DNA from 3 places in the Streptomyces sp. NPDC099050 genome. Region 2 is predicted to be linked to each of the others. Evidence: riboswitches for the same ligand, from Rfam matches in the RefSeq annotation. Region 2 holds a riboswitch; each other region holds the start of a gene.

Region 1 (5,594 bases), on a different contig from region 2:
TCGCCGTCGAGATCAACCTCACCGCCCCGCTCGACGCGGAGCCCGAGGGCCTCGACGGCGTGGCCACCATCATGGTCCGCGCCCTGTCCGAGGGCACCGACAAGCGCTCCGCCGAGGAGTTCGCCGCCGAGCTGGAGCGCTGCGGCGCCACCCTCGACGCGCACGCCGACCACCCCGGCCTGCGGGTCTCCCTGGAGGTCCCGGCCTCCCGCCTGCACAAGGCGCTGGGGCTGGTCGCCGAGGCGCTGCGCGCACCGGCCTTCGCCGACGCCGAGGTCGACCGCCTGGTGCGCAACCGGCTCGACGAGATCCCGCACGAGAGCGCCAACCCGCAGCGCCGCGCCGCCAAGCAGCTCTCGAAGGAGCTCTTCCCGGCCTCCCTGCGGATGTCCCGCCCGCGTCAGGGAACCGAGGAGACGGTCGCCCGCATCGACTCCGCGGCCGTACGCGCCTTCTACGAGGCCCACGTGCGCCCCGCGACCGCCACCGCGGTGGTCGTCGGCGACCTGACCGGCATCGACCTGGACGCCGTCCTGGCCGACACCCTGGGCGCGTGGACCGGTGACACCACCGCCCCGCGCCCGGTCCCGCCGATCACTGCCGACGACACGGGCCGCGTGGTCATCGTGGACCGGCCCGGCGCGGTCCAGACGCAGCTGCTGATCGGCCGCATCGGAGCGGACCGGCACGACCGGGTCTGGGCGCCCCAGGTGCTCGGCACGTACTGCCTGGGCGGCACGCTCACCTCCCGGCTGGACAAGGTGCTGCGCGAGGAGAAGGGGTACACGTACGGCGTGCGCGCCTTCGGCCAGGTGCTGCGCTCCACGGCCGACGGCAAGGGCGCCTCGATGCTCGCCATCAGCGGCTCGGTGGACACGCCGAACACCGGCCCGGCCCTGGACGACCTCTGGACGGTGCTGCGCACCCTCGCGGAGGGCGGCCTGACCGACGCCGAACGGGACGTGGCCGTGCAGAACTTGGTGGGCGTGGCCCCGCTGAAGTTCGAGACCGCCGCCTCCGTCGCGGGCACGCTCGCCGACCAGGTCGAGCAGGAGCTCCCGGACGACTACCAGGCGCAGTTGTACGCGCGGCTGGCCGAAACGGGGACGGTGGAGGCCACTTCGGCGGTCGTCAGCGCCTTCCCGGTGGACCGTCTGGTCACGGTCCTGGTCGGGGACGCCTCGCTGATCGAGGAGCCGGTACGGGCCCTCGGGATCGGTGAAGTGACCGTGGTCGCCAACTGATCGCCAACTGGCCTGTCACTGAAGGGGCTCCGGTGGTTTGTCCGCCGGGGTCCCTTTTGGGCTCCTTGTCTCTTTTCTGGTGTGGTTGCTTGTATGTGGTGTGGCGTACGCAACAAAAGAGCGTGTCTGTTTGGTGATTGGCTGATGATCCGCCTAGCGTCGGCCGTGCTGTCCGTCAGTTGTAAACGCCGCGTCCGCGGCACCGGGCAGCGATCGCCGAGTCCCCGTCAGGCGCGAGCCTGGGGAGCCGGGGACCCACTTGTGTCCCTGGGGTGAATCGGACCGCCTCGCAAGAGGGGGCCCGTAGGAGACCTTCCTGCTCCGAACCCGTCAGCTAACCCGGTAGGCGAGAGGGAAGGAAAGGATCAGCCCCTTCATGGCGTTTGGCAGTAGTGCCGCCGGCAAGCACCGTGGCTCGAGCCGTCTGAGCCGCAAGACCGCCGGCTACGCCGGCATAGCCGCCCTCGCCGCCACCGGCGTCGTAGGCTCCCTGGCCGGCCCCGCGTTCGCCGCGGACAAGTCCCCCTCCGTGGAGGACACCGGCGCCCTGAACACCATCGTGCTGGCCGACGAGCTCGCCGGTGACGTAGAGGCCCAGGCCCAGTCCCAGGAGCGGGCCGCCGAGGCCGCCGCCGCCAAGGCGCAGGCCGAGGCCGACGCCCGCCAGCGGGCCGCCGAGGCCAAGGCGAAGGCCGAAGCCCAGGCCAAGGCCGAGCGCGAGGCCGCCGAGCGTGCCGCCCGCGAAGAGGAGCGCAAGCGCCTCAACACCTTCGTGTCGCCGCTCGACAACACCTCCATCAGCACGCAGTACCACGCGGGTGGCGGCATGTGGTCCTCCGGCAGCCACACGGGAATCGACTTCCGCGCCGCCTCCGGCACCGTGGTGCAGGCCGTGGGTCTCGGCACCGTGGTCGAGGCGGGCTATGGCGGCGCGTACGGCAACAACGTCGTCATCAAGCACGCCGACGGCACGTACACCCAGTACGGGCACATGTCCTCGCTGAGCGTCTCCGTCGGCCAGCAGGTCGTCCCGGGCCAGAAGATCGGCCTGTCGGGCTCCACCGGCAACTCCAGCGGCCCGCACCTGCACTTCGAGGCCCGCACCGGCGCCGACTACGGTTCGGACATCAACCCGGTGGCGTACCTGCGCTCGCACGGCGTCAGCATCTGACCCGCTCGCCCCACCGCACGTCTTCCGCGGAGGCCCCGGCTCTTTGAGAGCCGGGGCCTTCGTCGTGTTTCGCGCTCCGCGTGTGTGAATGTTTCGTATTTCCGGCCGTCCTCGGAAATTATCGTGTGTTGCAATAGAGTCGCACCGCGCACAGTCATACGAAAAAGGCGGAGGTCCGGTCTTGCGTATTCCCGCGCACACGGTATGCACAGCGATCCGCGAAGACATCGTCTCCGGGGTGTTCGGGCCCGGCGCCCGGCTGACCGAGGAAGTGCTGGCCCGAAGGTACGGAGTCTCGCGCGTTCCGGTCCGCGAGGCGCTGCGCACGCTGGAGTCCGAGGGGTTCGTGACCACCCGCCGGCATGCCGGCGCCTGCGTGGCCGAGCCGACCGAGCAGGAGGCGGCCGACCTCCTGGAGCTGCGCATGCTCCTGGAGCCCCTCGCTGCCGCCCGGGCGGCCAGACGCCGCAGCGAGGCCCACCTCAAGGTGCTGCGGGGCCTGGTCAGGCTGGGCCAGGAGCGGGCCAGGCGGGGCCAGGGGGAGGATCTGCGCTCCCTGGGCGGCTGGTTCCACGAGACGCTCTCCCAGGCCTCGGGCAGCCCCGGGCTCATCGCCCTGCTCACCCAGATGCGCCACAAGGTGGCCTGGATGTACGTGGTGGAGGCCCCGGTGCGGCCCGCGGAGTCCTGGGCGGAGCACGGCGCGATCGTGGACGCGGTGGCCCGGGGCGACGCCGAGCGGGCCCGGGCGCTGACCGCGGCCCACGTGGACCGGGCGGCGGGGGCGCACCGGATGCGCGTGAGGACTTTGCAACCTGCCGTAAACACGGCGAGCGTTCCGCATTAACAAACGCCGTATACAAAGGGGGGATATTCGGGCCGGTAATTCGCGCCCGCGCCCCGCTTTTCATGACCCGCGCCCCGGGTGTCACTGTGCCGCAGGAATTCGACTGCCGGAATTCGGGCCACCGGAATGGGGTGCGCCGGAATGGGGGCGCCGGAATGGGGGCGTACGTATACCCGTCCGTCCGTCCGGGCCGCCGGGCAAGGCGAGCCGACCGCATTCCCCGTACGAAAGCAGCGAAGCCGTTGCCCCCGGCCTCATCGGTCGGGGGCAACGGCTTCGCCGTGCAAGTGCAACAGGCACAACAGGTGCGACGGGTGCAACAGGTACAACAAGTCCAGCAAGTCCTGCGGGTCGAACCCGAAGGGTCAGACGGTCTCGGGGAGCTCCTCGAGACCCTCGGCGACCAGCTTCGCGAGGCGGTCCAGCGCGGCCTCGGCGCCATCGGCCGAGGACGAGAGGACGATCTCCTCGCCGCCCTGGGCGCCCAGGCCCAGAACTGCCAGCATGGAGGCGGCGTTGACGGGGTCGCCGCCGGCCTTCGCGATGGTCACCGGGACGCCGGAAGCGGTCGTCGCGCGGACGAAGATCGAGGCGGGACGAGCGTGCAGGCCCTCGGCCCAGCCGACGTTGACGCGGCGCTCTGCCATGGTGATGCCCTTCAGGTTCTTACGGGTTGTCTAGACCAGTCTCTCACGACGCCCGGAATGGTCGAACCGACCTTCGGCCCGAGTTTCCCGCCGTTCGACCTGCCCCAGCTTGCCCTTATTCGAGCCAGCTTGCCTGATGCGCCGCGCCCGGGCCAGTCGAGCCGTTCGCGCCTTAAGGTGACCCCATGACGACCGAGTCCGACCCCTCGTACCCGGACCACTGGGAAGCCGACGTCGTCCTCAGGGACGGCGGGACGGCCCGGATCCGGCCCATCACCACCGCTGACGCGGGCCGGCTGGTCAGCTTCTACGAGCAGGTCTCGGACGAGTCGAAGTACTACCGGTTCTTCGCTCCGTACCCCCGGCTCTCCGACCGCGACGTGCACCGCTTCACGCACCACGACTACGTGGACCGGGTCGGCCTCGCCGCGACGATCGGCGGAGAGTTCATCGCCACCGTCCGCTACGACCGGATCGGCGCCGACGGCCGCTCGGCCGCCGGACCCTCCGACGAGGCCGAGGTCGCCTTCCTCGTCCAGGACGCCCATCAGGGACGCGGTGTCGCCTCCGCCCTGCTCGAACACATCGGCGCGGTCGCCCGCGAGCGGGGGATCCGCCGTTTCGCGGCCGAGGTGCTGCCCGCCAACAGCAAGATGATCAAGGTGTTCACGGACGCCGGCTACCAGCAGAAGCGCAGCTTCGAGGACGGCTCCGTCCACCTGACCCTCGACCTCGAACCGACCGCCGAGTCCCTCGCCGTCCAGCGCGCCCGCGAACAGCGCGCCGAGGCCCGCTCCGTCCAGCGGCTGCTGTCCCCCGGCTCGGTGGCGGTGATCGGCGTCAGCCGCTCCCTCGCGGGCGTGGGCGCGGCGGCCCTGCGCAATCTGCGCGACAGCGGCTTCCACGGCCACCTCTACGCCGTCAACGAGGCGGTCACCCGCGATCTGCTCGACGGCGTACGCGCCTACCCCACGCTCGGCGCCGTCGGCGCCCCGGTCGACCTCGCCGTCATCGCGGTCCCGGCCGACCGGGTCCCGGACGCGGTGGCGGCCTGCGGCGAACACGGGGTGCAGGGGCTGGTCGTGCTGTCCGCCGGATACGGGGAGAGCGGGGCCGAGGGCATGGCCCGCCAGCGCGAACTGGTGCGCCAGGTGCGCTCGTACGGGATGCGGCTGATCGGACCGAACGCCTTCGGGGTGATCAACACGGCCCCCGAGGTGGAGCTGAACGCCTCCCTGGCCCCCGCTCCGGCCCCCGCGCGGGGCCGGGTCGGTCTGTTCACCCAGTCCGGGGCGATCGGCATCGCGCTGCTCTCCGGGCTGCTGCGGCGCGGGGAGGGGTTGTCCTCCTTCGTCTCCGCCGGGAACCGGGCCGACGTCTCCGGCAACGACATCCTCCAGTACTGGTACGACGACGAGGCCACCGACGTGGCGCTCATGTACCTGGAGACCCTGGGCAACCCGAGGAAGTTCACCCGGCTCGCCCGGCGCACCGCGGCCGTCAAGCCCGTGGTCGTCGCCAAGGGAGGCCGGCACACCCCCGCCGGACACGTGGTCCCCGGCACCCGGCTGCCCGAGGCGACGGTCTCCGAGCTGCTGCGGCAGGCCGGCGTCATCCGGGTCGACACGGTCACCGAGCTGGTGGACGTCGGCCTGCTGCTGGCCTCCCAGCCCGTACCGGCCGGG
Region 2 (5,594 bases):
GATGTGGGACTTCGGCCGGACGCTGGTGAAGCAGGCCGTCGCCAACCGCTGAGCACCGCTGAGCCGGCGGCTCGGCGGTCGGCGACGGCCCACCTCGTGGGGCGTCAGTCCAGCAGCCGCTCGCGGAGGCTGGCGAGGGTCTCGGGCATGAGCCCGAGGCCCTCGGCGAGGTAGCGCTCCACGCCGCCCCACTCCTCGTCGATGGTGTCGAAGGCCGTGGTCAGATACGGGGCGCGGGCGTCGAAGAGCGGGGCGAGCAGCTCCATCACCTCGGGGGCGCGGGCCTCGGGCGCGTCGCTGCCCCGGCGGACCCGGTAGCGGTTGTGCGGCGCGTTCGACTCCAGGTAGTCCGCCAGGATCGCCTCCCGCTCCACGCCCAGCGCGAGCAGGGTGACGGCGATCGACAGGCCGGCCCGGTCCTTCCCGGCCGCGCAGTGCATGAGGGCCGGGACGCTGTGCTCGGCGAGCGCGTGCACCACCCGGCTGTGCTCGGCGGTACGGGTACGGATCATCGCCCGGTACGAACGGGACATCCGGTCGGCGGCCCTGCCCTCGCCCAGGAGCTCGCGGAGGTCCGCCAGCTCCCCGTTGCGGACCATCTTCCAGAACTCGCTGCCGTCGGCCGGATCGGACAGCGGGATGTTGACGTTGAGCACCCCGGGCAGCTCCACGTCCGGACCCTCCAGCGCGTGGTCGGCTCCGTTGCGGAAGTCGAAGACGGTGTGCAGTCCGAGCGACCCGAGGAATTCCGCGTCGCTTTCGGTGGCATGCGCCAGATGTCCGCTTCGAAACAGTAGTCCCGACTTGACCCTGCGGCCGTCCGTGGTCGGCAGCCCGCCCACGTCGCGGAAGTTGCGCACTCCGGTCAGTGCCGGCTCCTCGTGCGGACTCTGGGGTATCGGCTGGGTCACCGGGCTCCTCCGTGTGGTCGTCGTTGATGGTGTCCGAATTGCGCCGGTTATGGCCAACTTGCCATAGCGAGAGGCGAGATCGGACACGCCTCCGTGAGCCAGATCATACGGTGACGTTGAGTGGCTGATCGCGAATGTCGAATTGCCTTGCTGGGGCGGTTGTTGGAGGCGCGGAATGGACGGAGGGTGACCAGAATTCCGGCGGCCCGTCATCTTCAAGATTCCATTGGGGAATTCATGACTTGTTCCCTGCGGCCGCACTCGATTACGTTCGCGATCGATCCGGACGGACCGCCTAATCCTGCCGCCGACCGGAAACCGCACCCGACTATTCACGCGCGCGGCAGGAGCGGGGGAACCAGGTAAGCCGCTGTTCCGGATCTCCGGTTGAGATCTTTACAACGGGACAGCTCGGGGTGAAGCCGTACAAGTGCTGTTCACCGGCACAGGGGCGGCCGGACATCTCCAGTCCGAACCCGACAGCTCACCTCGCAGGCGTCGGAGAGGAATTCACCATGCACGGAACGGGTAAGCACCGCCGTCCCAAGTCCCGCTCGATATCCCGCGGATTCGCCGCCGCCGGCACCGGCGGCGCGGCCCTCGCGCTTCCGCTGCTCGGCGCCACCGGCGCCCACGCCGCGGGAGTCCCGGCCGCGGCGCCCGCCGCCGCTCCGGTCCTGGCCCCGCAGGTGGCGGCCGCGCAGGCCGTGGCTCTGCAGGCCGTGGCTCTGCAGGCGGGCGCCGCCCTCCAGGCCGCGCCGGCCGCCGCGCAGAGCGCCCCCACGGTCTACACCGTGGTGCCGGGCGACTACCTCTCCAAGATCGCCGAGCGCCAGCAGCTCACCGGTGGCTGGGAGCAGCTCTACGCGGACAACCGCGAGGCCGTCGGCACCGACCCGTCGCTGATCCACCCGGGCTTGGAGCTCACCCTCGGCGCGAAGGGCGCGGCTCCGGCCGCGGCCGCCGAGTCCGCGCCGGCCGGAACGCCGAAGCCGGCCAAGAAGTCCGCTTCGTTCGGTTCTTCCACTTCTGGCGATTCGTCGGATTCCTCCGGTGAGGGTTCCTCCGAGTCGGGCTCCAACGACGGGGCGGCCGCCCCCGAGGACGCCGCGCCCGCCGAGCAGCAGGGCGGTTCCGCGTCCACCGGCTTCGTCGCCCCGGTCGGCGGCGGCCCCTCCACCGCGTACAAGACCGCCGGTTCCATGTGGTCCAGCGGCTACCACACCGGTGTGGACTTCTCCGCCGGCACCGGCACCACCGTCAGGGCGGTCGGCGCCGGCACCGTGGTCTCCGCCGGGTGGAGCGGCTCGTACGGCAACGAGGTGGTCATCCGGCACACGGACGGCAAGTACAGCCAGTACGCGCACCTCTCCCAGCTGTCCGTCTCGTCCGGCCAGAGCGTCACCGGCGGCCAGAGCATCGGCCTCTCCGGTTCCACCGGCAACTCGACCGGCCCGCACCTGCACTTCGAGATCCGCACCGGGCCCTCGTACGGCTCGGACATCGACCCGCTGGCCTACCTGCGGTCGAAGGGCGTCAGCATCTGAATCCGAGGCGCTGTCGGAGGTGCCGGTTAGGCTGCGCGTTCCGGCACGGGACGGGACGGGCGTGGCATGAAGATCAGCGCAAGGGAGCTCAACCGCTCCACCCTCGCACGGCAGTTGCTGCTGCGGCGCGAGGTGATGGGCGTCGGTGACGCGGTCCGCCGGGTGGTCGCCCTGCAGGCGCAGCTCGCGGCCTCGCCGTACCTCGCGCTGTGGAACCGGCTCGCCGGCTTCGACCCGTCGGACCTCGACGCCGCCTTCACGGGGCGCGAGGTCCTCAAGTCGACGCTGATGCGGCTGACCCTGCACGCCGTGCACGCGCAGGACTACCCGGCCTTCCGGGAGGCCGTGCAGCCGTCCGTACGGGCCGCCCGGCTCGGGACCCGCTTCACGGACTCGGGGCTGACGGCCGAGGACGCCGACGCCCTCGTGCCGGAGCTGCTGGACTTCGCCGACCGGCCCCGTACGACGGCGGAGTGCGAGGCCTGGCTCGGACACCGGCTGGGGGCCGCGCCGCGGCCGGGAGCGTGGTGGGGACTGCGGCAGTACGCACCGCTGCTGCACGCGCCCACCGCCGCGCCGTGGTCGTTCGGGGAACGTCCCTCGTACGTCGCGCCCCCGAGCCGGCCGCGCACCGTACCGGCGGACCCGGAGGCTTCGGAGGAATCCCTGCGGACGCTGGTCCTGCGCTACCTGGAGGGGTTCGGGCCGGCGTCGGTGGCGGACGTGGCGCAGTTCTCCCTGGTCCAGCGGACCAGGGTGCGCCGGGCCCTTGGCGCGCTGGAGCACTCCGGACGGCTCGACCGGCTGACGGGACCGGCGGGCGAGGAACTGTTCGACGTCCAGGGCGCGCCGCGTCCGCAGGAGGACACGCCGGCGCCGCCCCGGCTGATGGCCATGTGGGACAGCGTGCTGCTGGCCTACGCCGACCGGAGCCGCATCGTTCCGCCGCCCTACCGCAAGCTTGTCGCGCGGATGAACGGCGACACCCTGGCGACCCTGCTGGTCGACGGTCACGTCGCCGGCGTGTGGCGGCCGTCCGGCGCCGGCATCGAGGCCACCGCCTTCCACCCGCTGCCGGAGGAGGTCTGGCAGGCCCTCGCCGGCGAGGCCCGGGCGCTGACGGCCTTCCTGGCCGACCGCGAACCGGAGGTCTACCGGCGCTACGGCCACTGGTGGAACCACCTACCGAGCGCCGAAACCCGGCTGCTCGCCTGAACCGTGGGGCCTGAACCGTGGGGCCGGGACCGGAGGGGGGTCCCGGTCCCACCCATGTCGCCAGCTTGCGACTCTGCGCCGTGCGCCGTGGATCATCACCGCCTTGGGCCAGTCGAAGCTCGCTCCGGAGCGAATGAGGGCCGGGTGGCCTCGGACGGTCAACGATGACGCCGCTTGACGATCACCGTGGCGACGAGGCCGAGGCCCACGGCGGCGAAGGCGCCGAGGGCCGGCCACTGCCAGGGGAGGCCGGATTCCGCATCCGCGGCTTCCGCCCGGAGCGGCGCCGCAGCTGTCGGGTCGGTGCTGGGGGTGGGGGCCTTCGCCGGGGCCGGCGGGGCCAGGGGGTCGACTTCGGGCGCTCCCGGGTCTCCCTCGTGGTCGAGCAGCACCTTGCGGGGGCGGATGGTTCCGTAGCCGATCCAGTCGCTGCGCGTGGAGCCGTCGACGGGGCCGCCGGCGGTCTGGATGAGGACGCGGGCCACCTGGTTCGCGGTCCAGTCGGGGTGGGCCGACCAGACGAGCGCGGCGGAGGCGGAGGCCAGAGACGTCGCGTACGAGGTGCCGCCGTTCCCCACGCACCAGCCCCTGTTCTCCTCACAGCGGATCTGGACCTCGTCACCGATGGAGGTCAGGTCCGTGTCGGGCCCGTGGGAGCTGAACGGCATGGCCTTGCCGGTCTCGTCGACGGCTCCTACCCCGATGACCCCCGGCAGGGCGGCGATGGCGTTGGACCAGTTCTTGCGCTCGCCCTCGTTGCCCATGGCGGCGAAGACGAGCAGGCCCTTGCTCTGGGCGTACTCGACGGCGGGCTTGATTTTGTCCATCGGCCAGTCCGGAGTCACGCCGATGGAGAGATTGATGATCTTGGCACCGTTGTCGGCCGCGTACCGGATGCCCCGGGCGGCTTCGGAGGCGACGGCGAACGCCATGGGCGTGCCGACGCTGGTACGGATGGGCAGCACCTTGGCACCGGGAGCCAGGCCCTTGGGGCCTCCTGACGAGCCGTCGCCGACGATCGCCGCGGTCATGCTGGTTCCGTGCCCCACGAAGTCCTCGTGCGGCGGGTACGTGATGTCCGGTCGTTCGAAGGGGGGTTCGATGTAAGACACGCCGGGAAGCACGGACGAGCTCTTCCAGCCCGAGCCGTCTTTGACGCCGCTGTCGATGACGGCCACCGTGATGCCGCTGCCGTCCGCAACCTTCCACATCTCCCGGGCCTTCATCTTCGTGAGGTAGCCCCACGAGTCGGTATCGGCGGCCGCCGGCATCACCGTGCCCGCGCTGACCGCCAACGCCGCGACGACGACTCCCGCAGCCCTCAGCCACGGCCCATGTCGACGTGTGGTGTCCTGCATTTTCGTGCCCCTCTGTGTCCATGCGCTGCACATCTCGCGCGGACCCACCCCATCACACTGTCTACCAGCGGACGTAATCGAGGTATGAACCATCGGGGAGGATGGGGGCGTGGCCTTGGAATCCTTTGTGCTCAAGGTGCTCAAGGTGCTCGTGGCGCAGGTGTCAGCCGCAGGCGTTGCCGGGGATGCCGCGGACGACGTGTACTCCAAGGGGAGGCACCTCGTAGTGGAGGCGCAGGCCCGGACTCCGCTCCGGGGCGAGCCAGCCGTACGCCCGCAGGGCCCGTTCGCTGCCGAGCACGGTTGTGGGCAGGTCGAGGAGGGCCTCACCGGACTCGGCCGTGATCCTGAGCGGCAGCGGAGCGTTCTCAGGGCGGTCCCCCAGCTGCCAGCCGGCGCCGAGGAGTTCTGTCTCCGCGCCGCCTTCTGCGCGGACCTCCAGGGAGCTGAACAGCCCGCTCGGCCCTCGCACCACGCCCGGGTGCCAGACGGCCCTGCCCTGCTCCCGATAGAGCACCTCGGGCTCGACCACGAAGGCCAGCCGGCGCCCGGTCTGGGCCTCA
Region 3 (5,594 bases), on a different contig from region 2:
TGGCGCTCGGTCATCCGGACACAGCCCACGTCGACGGAGCGGGCCGCCCGGACGCGCTCGGCGCCGACCACGAACTCCGTGGAGCCGCCGCCGATGTCCACCACCAGGAAGGGCCGCTCCAGATCGGTGCGGCCGGCCAGCTCACCGGTGGCGCCGGTGAAGGAGAACTCGGCCTCCTGGTCCCCGCTGATCACCTCGGGCTCGACGCCCAGGATGTCCAGGACGCCCCGGACGAACTCGTCGCGGTTCTCGGCGTCCCGGGAGGCCGAGGTCGCCACGAAGCGCACCCGCTCGGCGCCGAGTTCCTTGATGACCGCCGCGTAGTCGCGGCACGCCGCGAAGGTGCGCTCCAGCGCCTCCGGGGCCAGCCGGCCGGTCTTGTCGACGCCCTGGCCGAGCCGGACGACGGTCATCCGGCGGTCCAGGTCGGTCAACTCGCCGGTGGCCCGGTCGAGGTCCGCGACGAGGAGCCGGATGGAGTTCGTACCGCAGTCGACGGCCGCGACCCGGGTCACGCGCCCGCCTCCGCGTCCGCGGCGTTCTCCGCGCGCCCGTCGGCCTTCTTCTCTCCGCACGGGGTGACGCAGGCGCCCTTGGCCCACCACTCGGGCAGCATCGCCAGGGCCTCGTCGCCGAACGGGTTCACGCCCGGGCCCGCGGCCAGGGAGTGGCCGACCAGCACGTGCAGGCACTTCACCCGGTCCGGCATGCCGCCGGCGCTCGGGAAGCCCTGGAGCACCTCGATGGCGTCGCGGCGGGTGATGTAGTCCTCGTGCGCGGCCCGGTAGGCCGCGGCCAGCTCCGGATCCACGGCGAGGCGGGCCTGCATCTCCTTCATCACGCCGTTGGCCTCCAGCGTGCCGATCGCACCGGCGGCCCGCGGGCAGGTCAAGTAGTACAGCGTCGGGAAGGGGGTGCCGTCGGGGAGCCGCGGGGCGGTCTCCACCACGTCCGGCTGCCCGCAGGGGCAGCGGTGCGCGATGGCTCGGAGCCCGCGCGGGGGGCGGCCGAGCTGCTGTTCGAACGCCTCGATGTCGGCGGCGGTCGGCTCGGTCCGGTCGGTCTGGGGCGGGGGCGTCTGCATGCCTGGAGGAAGTCTTTTCGTTCTCGTGGATGGGTGGGACTCAGTCGCCCGGGCGGTCGGCCTTGTCGACGCCGTCCCAGACGTTGGAGTACCAGGGCCGGTCGGTGGCGGCCTGTCCGCCGCGGCGCTGCTCTGCCGCGGCGGCTCCGGGGTCGGTCATGATGTAGCTGACCTCGCCCGGCCGGACGAAGTGCAGGTGCTTGCGCGCCTGCTGCTCGGCGTACGCGTTGTCCTGCCAGCGGGCCTTCTCGTCGCGCAGCCGTTCCAGCCGGTCCCGCGCGGAGACGGCCTCCTTCTGCTGCTTCGCGATCTCCGAGCGCTGGGAGACGTACTGGCGCATCGGATACGCGAGGGCGACGACCAGGGTACAGAGGACGAGGACGAGCAGGGCGGCCCGGCCCGTGAGCCGGCTGCGGCGGACCTGTCGGCGGGACTGCGAGCGGTACACGTGTGCCGCGGTCCGCTCACCGAGCTGCTTGAGCCTGGTCGCGGTCGAGAACGTGGCGAACCGGTCCCGGTTCCCGGCCATTGATCCGCCTCCCCTATATGCGCACGACGCACTACGTCCCCGCACACGGTACGGGACCGAGTGCGGGGACGTAGGGAGGCTTGCGCCCCTAAGGACCGATCAGGGTGTTCAGCCCTTGAAGCGCGGGAAGGCGCTGCGGCCCGCGTACACCGCGGCGTCGTCGAGGATCTCCTCGATGCGCAGCAGCTGGTTGTACTTGGCGACGCGGTCCGAGCGGGCCGGGGCGCCGGTCTTGATCTGGCCGCAGTTCACGGCGACCGCGAGGTCGGCGATCGTGACGTCCTCGGTCTCACCGGAACGGTGCGACATCATGCACTTGAAACCGTTGCGCTGGGCCATCTCGACGGCGTCCAGGGTCTCGGTCAGCGAACCGATCTGGTTCACCTTGACGAGCAGGGCGTTCGCCGAGCCCTCTTCGATGCCGCGGGCGAGACGCTCGGGGTTGGTGACGAAGAGGTCGTCGCCGACGATCTGGACCTTGGAGCCCAGGCGGTCGGTGAGGGTCTTCCAGCCGGCCCAGTCGTCCTCGAACAGCGGGTCCTCGATGGAGACCAGCGGGTACGCCTCGACGAGCTCGGCGTAGTAGTCGGTCATCTCGGCGGCCGAGCGGGACTTGCCCTCGAACTCGTAGTTGCCGTCCTTGTAGAACTCGGACGCGGCGACGTCGAGCGCGAGCGCGATCTGGGTGCCCGGGACGTAGCCGGCCTGCTTGATGGCCTCGACGATGAGGTCCAGCGCGGCGCGGTTCGACTCCAGGTTCGGCGCGAAGCCGCCCTCGTCGCCAAGACCGGTGGAGAGGCCCTTGGTGTGCAGGACCTTCTTGAGCGTGTGGTAGACCTCGGCACCCCAGCGAAGGGCCTCGGAGAAGGACTCCGCGCCGATCGGGGCGATCATGAATTCCTGGATGTCGACGTTGGAGTCGGCGTGCGACCCACCGTTCAGGATGTTCATCATCGGAACGGGCAGCAGGTGCGCGTTCGGACCGCCGAGGTAGCGGAACAGCGGGAGGTCCGAGGCCTCGGACGCGGCGTGCGCGACGGCGAGGGAGACGCCCAGGATGGCGTTGGCGCCGAGGGAGGCCTTGTTCTCGGTGGCGTCCAGGTCGATCATCGCCTGGTCGATCAGGCGCTGCTCGGTGGCGTCGTAGCCGACGAGCTCCGGGCCGAGCTGCTCGATGACGGCGAGGACGGCCTTCTCGACGCCCTTGCCCATGTAGCGGTTGGGGTCACCGTCGCGGAGCTCTACGGCTTCGAACGCTCCGGTGGAGGCGCCGGACGGGACTGCAGCACGGCCGGTGCTGCCATCGTCGAGGCCCACCTCGACCTCGACCGTGGGATTGCCTCGGGAGTCCAGGATTTCCCGGGCTACGACGACGTCGATGGACGGCACGAGCATCTCCTTCTGGGATGTGACGCTGGGTGTGCGGTGGCGTGTCAGGCCGTGGGATGGCCTTGCCGCTTAGAGCCTAACCGCCTCCGGGCACTCGGCCAGCCGACCGCCCGGGGGCTGGGACGAAAAAGGGCCTGAATGCCCCTCTTACAGGACATAGGACCCTTGATCATCTGCGTTCCGGAGGCTCCGTCAGGCGGAGAACATCCGCACACAGCACCGCCCGGCGCGAAGGGGGTTGCGCGCCGGGCGGTGGAATCTCTGGTGGAACTACGCGGTGGAACTACTGCGCGTCGCGAAAGCGGCCGCGAGCGTTCTCACGGTTTTCAGCTGAGGTTCAGCTTCTGACCCGGGTAGATCAGGTCGGCGTCCGACAGGATCTCCTTGTTGAGGTCGAAGAGCTTCTCCCAGCCGCCGGACACCTTGTTCGCGTCGGCGATCGCGCCCAGCGTGTCGCCGGACTTGACCTCGTAAGAGCCGTTGCCCGTCTTGGGGGCTTCGGTCTTCGGCGCGGCGGCCGGACGCTCGGAGCGCGTGGTCGGAGCCTCGACGCGCTTGGTCTCCTTCTTCGGAGCCTCGGCCTTCGGCTTCGGCGCAGCCGGCTTCGGCTGGGTCTTCGGCTTGGAGGGGGTGGTCGTCCCCGAGCCGCCGCCGGTGTAGGAGGAGTTCGACAGGCCGACGCCGCAGGACGGCCAGGCGCCCTTGCCCTGGCCCTTGAGGACCTTTTCGGCGATGGCTATCTGCTGCGACTTGGAGGCCTGGTTGGCCTGCGCGGCGTACGCCTTGCCACCGAACGCGGCCCAGGTGGACGACGAGAACTGCAGGCCGCCGTAGTAGCCGTTGCCCGTGTTGATGGACCAGTTGCCGCCCGACTCGCACGAGGCGACGCGGTCCCACTCGGCGCCGGTCGCGGCGGAGGCGGTGCCCGCGGCCATCAGCGGCGCGGCCACGGCCACACCGGCGACACCGGCGAGCGTGACGATGCGGACGGCCTTGGAGCCACGACGGTGCTTGCCCTTGCCCGAAAGCAGCATGGAGTTCTCCTCACCGACGCCTACGAGGTGAGCTGTCGGGTTCGGGCGAGTGAGTGCCCGGCCGAGCGACCTAGCGCTTGGCTTAACCCCTAGCCGGCGATGTGACCGTCTCTCAACGGCCGCGACCGGCGCCTACCTTGGTTCCCCCGCTCCTGCCTTCGGCGCTTTACGCGACGAGTGTTCCCTCCGTCCGCCGGCAGGATTCGGCGATGCGGTCGAAGGAGCCCGCGGTGGCGAGCGATTCAGAAGGTAGACAGGTCTCCCCCCGATGTTCAACGAGGGACATCGGGGGGAATCGGTGCCTACTTGCGCTCCCCGGAAGGGCGTTTGCGCAGGTGAGGGCGGGGTTTGCGGAACGCTCCGGGCCGGACACGCCAGTTGACCTGAAGAGACACATGTCTCACTTACAGAAAACGGACAATCAGCTGGTTCCGGGCGCCTTAAGTGCCCTTATTGATGCGTTAGATCCAGATTCTGACCGGGCTTGATCAGGTCCGCATCGCCGCCGATGACCTGCTCGTTGGCCTCGTAGAGGCCCTTCCAGCCACCCTTCACTCCGTTGGCGTCCGCGATCGCGATGAGGCTGTCGCCCGCCTTCACGGTGTACGTGGGGTCCGACGCGGCATCAGGCGCGGCGGACGTCTCGAGCGCGGCCGGGCCGCGGTGCTTGCCGCCGCCCTCGGTCGCGCCGGGGGTCGCGCCGGGGGTCGCCGGCGCGCTCGGAGCGGTGGAGGCGCCGGGTGCGGCCGGAGTCGTCGGGGCCGTGGGATCAATCGGGTTGGCCGGATTTGCCGGGTTCGCGGAATTCCCCGGGTTGGTCGGGTTGGTCGGGTTCGCCGGGTTCGTGGCGTCCCCCGGGTTGGACGGGGAGACGGGAGCCGTCGGGCCCACCGGCGCGGTGGGGTCCGCGGACGGCGGCGCCGTCGGGTCCACCGGAGCGGTCGGATCGACGGGATTGACCGGGCCCACCGGGGCGGTGGGGTCCACCGGGCCCGTGGGAGGCGTCGGGCTCGTGGGAGGCGTCGGGTCGCCCGGGAGCCCCGGGGGCGTCTCCAGGTCCGGCGCGGGCATGACGGGCAGTTCGCCGGGCACGCCGATCGGATAGCCGGGCTGCGTCGAGGCCGACGGGGCCTCGGGCGCCGGGGTCTTCGGCGTAGGGGCCCCGAAGTCCGTGGACGGCTTGCCCGAGCCGGTGTGGGGCACGGTGTCGTCCGGACGGGACGGGGCCGGGGTGACGGATCCGGAACCGCCGGGCAGGCCCGGGTCCACCACGGCGGCGGGCCCGTCCTGGGTCAGACCGGCCCGCACTCCGCACAGCGGCCACGCCTGGGGGCCCTGGGAAGCCAGCACCCGTTCGGCGACCGCGATCTGCTGGGAGCGGCTGGCCAGGTCGGCGCGCTCGGCGAAGTCGAGCCCGCCGGCCTGCTTCCACTGCTCCTGGGTGAACTGCAGCCCGCCGTACGCGCCGCCGCCGAAGTTGGCACTCCACGTGCCGCCGCTCTCGCACTCGGCGACCTTGTCCCATGTGGAGGTCTCCGCCGCGCTCGCGCCCGTGGCG

The links. Region 2 has a riboswitch for cyclic di-AMP ahead of ACIQV3_RS25785 (peptidoglycan DD-metalloendopeptidase family protein). Riboswitches for the same ligand answer to the same signal wherever they lie in the genome.
Region 1: linked by a shared signal. The riboswitch ahead of ACIQV3_RS07500 (M23 family metallopeptidase) and the one ahead of ACIQV3_RS25785 (peptidoglycan DD-metalloendopeptidase family protein) in region 2 are both predicted to bind cyclic di-AMP.
Region 3: linked by a shared signal. The riboswitch ahead of ACIQV3_RS33150 (transglycosylase family protein) and the one ahead of ACIQV3_RS25785 (peptidoglycan DD-metalloendopeptidase family protein) in region 2 are both predicted to bind cyclic di-AMP.

Annotation. Positions count from the first base shown of each region.
Region 1 covers NZ_JBIWAE010000003.1:372,748-378,341, reverse strand. Annotated here, with positions in the region: gene ACIQV3_RS07505 (M16 family metallopeptidase) at 1-1,244, shown strand, start outside; cyclic di-AMP (ydaO/yuaA leader) riboswitch at 1,449-1,608, shown strand; gene ACIQV3_RS07500 (M23 family metallopeptidase) at 1,621-2,415, shown strand; gene ACIQV3_RS07495 (GntR family transcriptional regulator) at 2,597-3,262, shown strand; gene ACIQV3_RS07490 (HPr family phosphocarrier protein) at 3,628-3,909, opposite strand; gene ACIQV3_RS07485 (GNAT family N-acetyltransferase) at 4,095-5,594, shown strand, end outside.
Region 2 covers NZ_JBIWAE010000016.1:146,428-152,021, reverse strand. Annotated here, with positions in the region: gene ACIQV3_RS25795 (aspartate aminotransferase family protein) at 1-52, shown strand, start outside; gene ACIQV3_RS25790 (tyrosine-protein phosphatase) at 105-911, opposite strand; cyclic di-AMP (ydaO/yuaA leader) riboswitch at 1,227-1,424, shown strand; gene ACIQV3_RS25785 (peptidoglycan DD-metalloendopeptidase family protein) at 1,427-2,458, shown strand; gene ACIQV3_RS25780 (winged helix DNA-binding domain-containing protein) at 2,525-3,673, shown strand; gene ACIQV3_RS25775 (S8 family serine peptidase) at 3,832-5,031, opposite strand; gene ACIQV3_RS25770 (hypothetical protein) at 5,195-5,594, opposite strand, start outside.
Region 3 covers NZ_JBIWAE010000026.1:26,083-31,676, reverse strand. Annotated here, with positions in the region: gene ACIQV3_RS33170 (exopolyphosphatase) at 1-515, opposite strand, end outside; gene ACIQV3_RS33165 (DUF501 domain-containing protein) at 512-1,084, opposite strand; gene ACIQV3_RS33160 (septum formation initiator family protein) at 1,125-1,613, opposite strand; gene eno (phosphopyruvate hydratase) at 1,722-3,008, opposite strand; gene ACIQV3_RS33150 (transglycosylase family protein) at 3,329-4,036, opposite strand; cyclic di-AMP (ydaO/yuaA leader) riboswitch at 4,039-4,210, opposite strand; gene ACIQV3_RS33145 (transglycosylase family protein) at 4,487-5,594, opposite strand, start outside.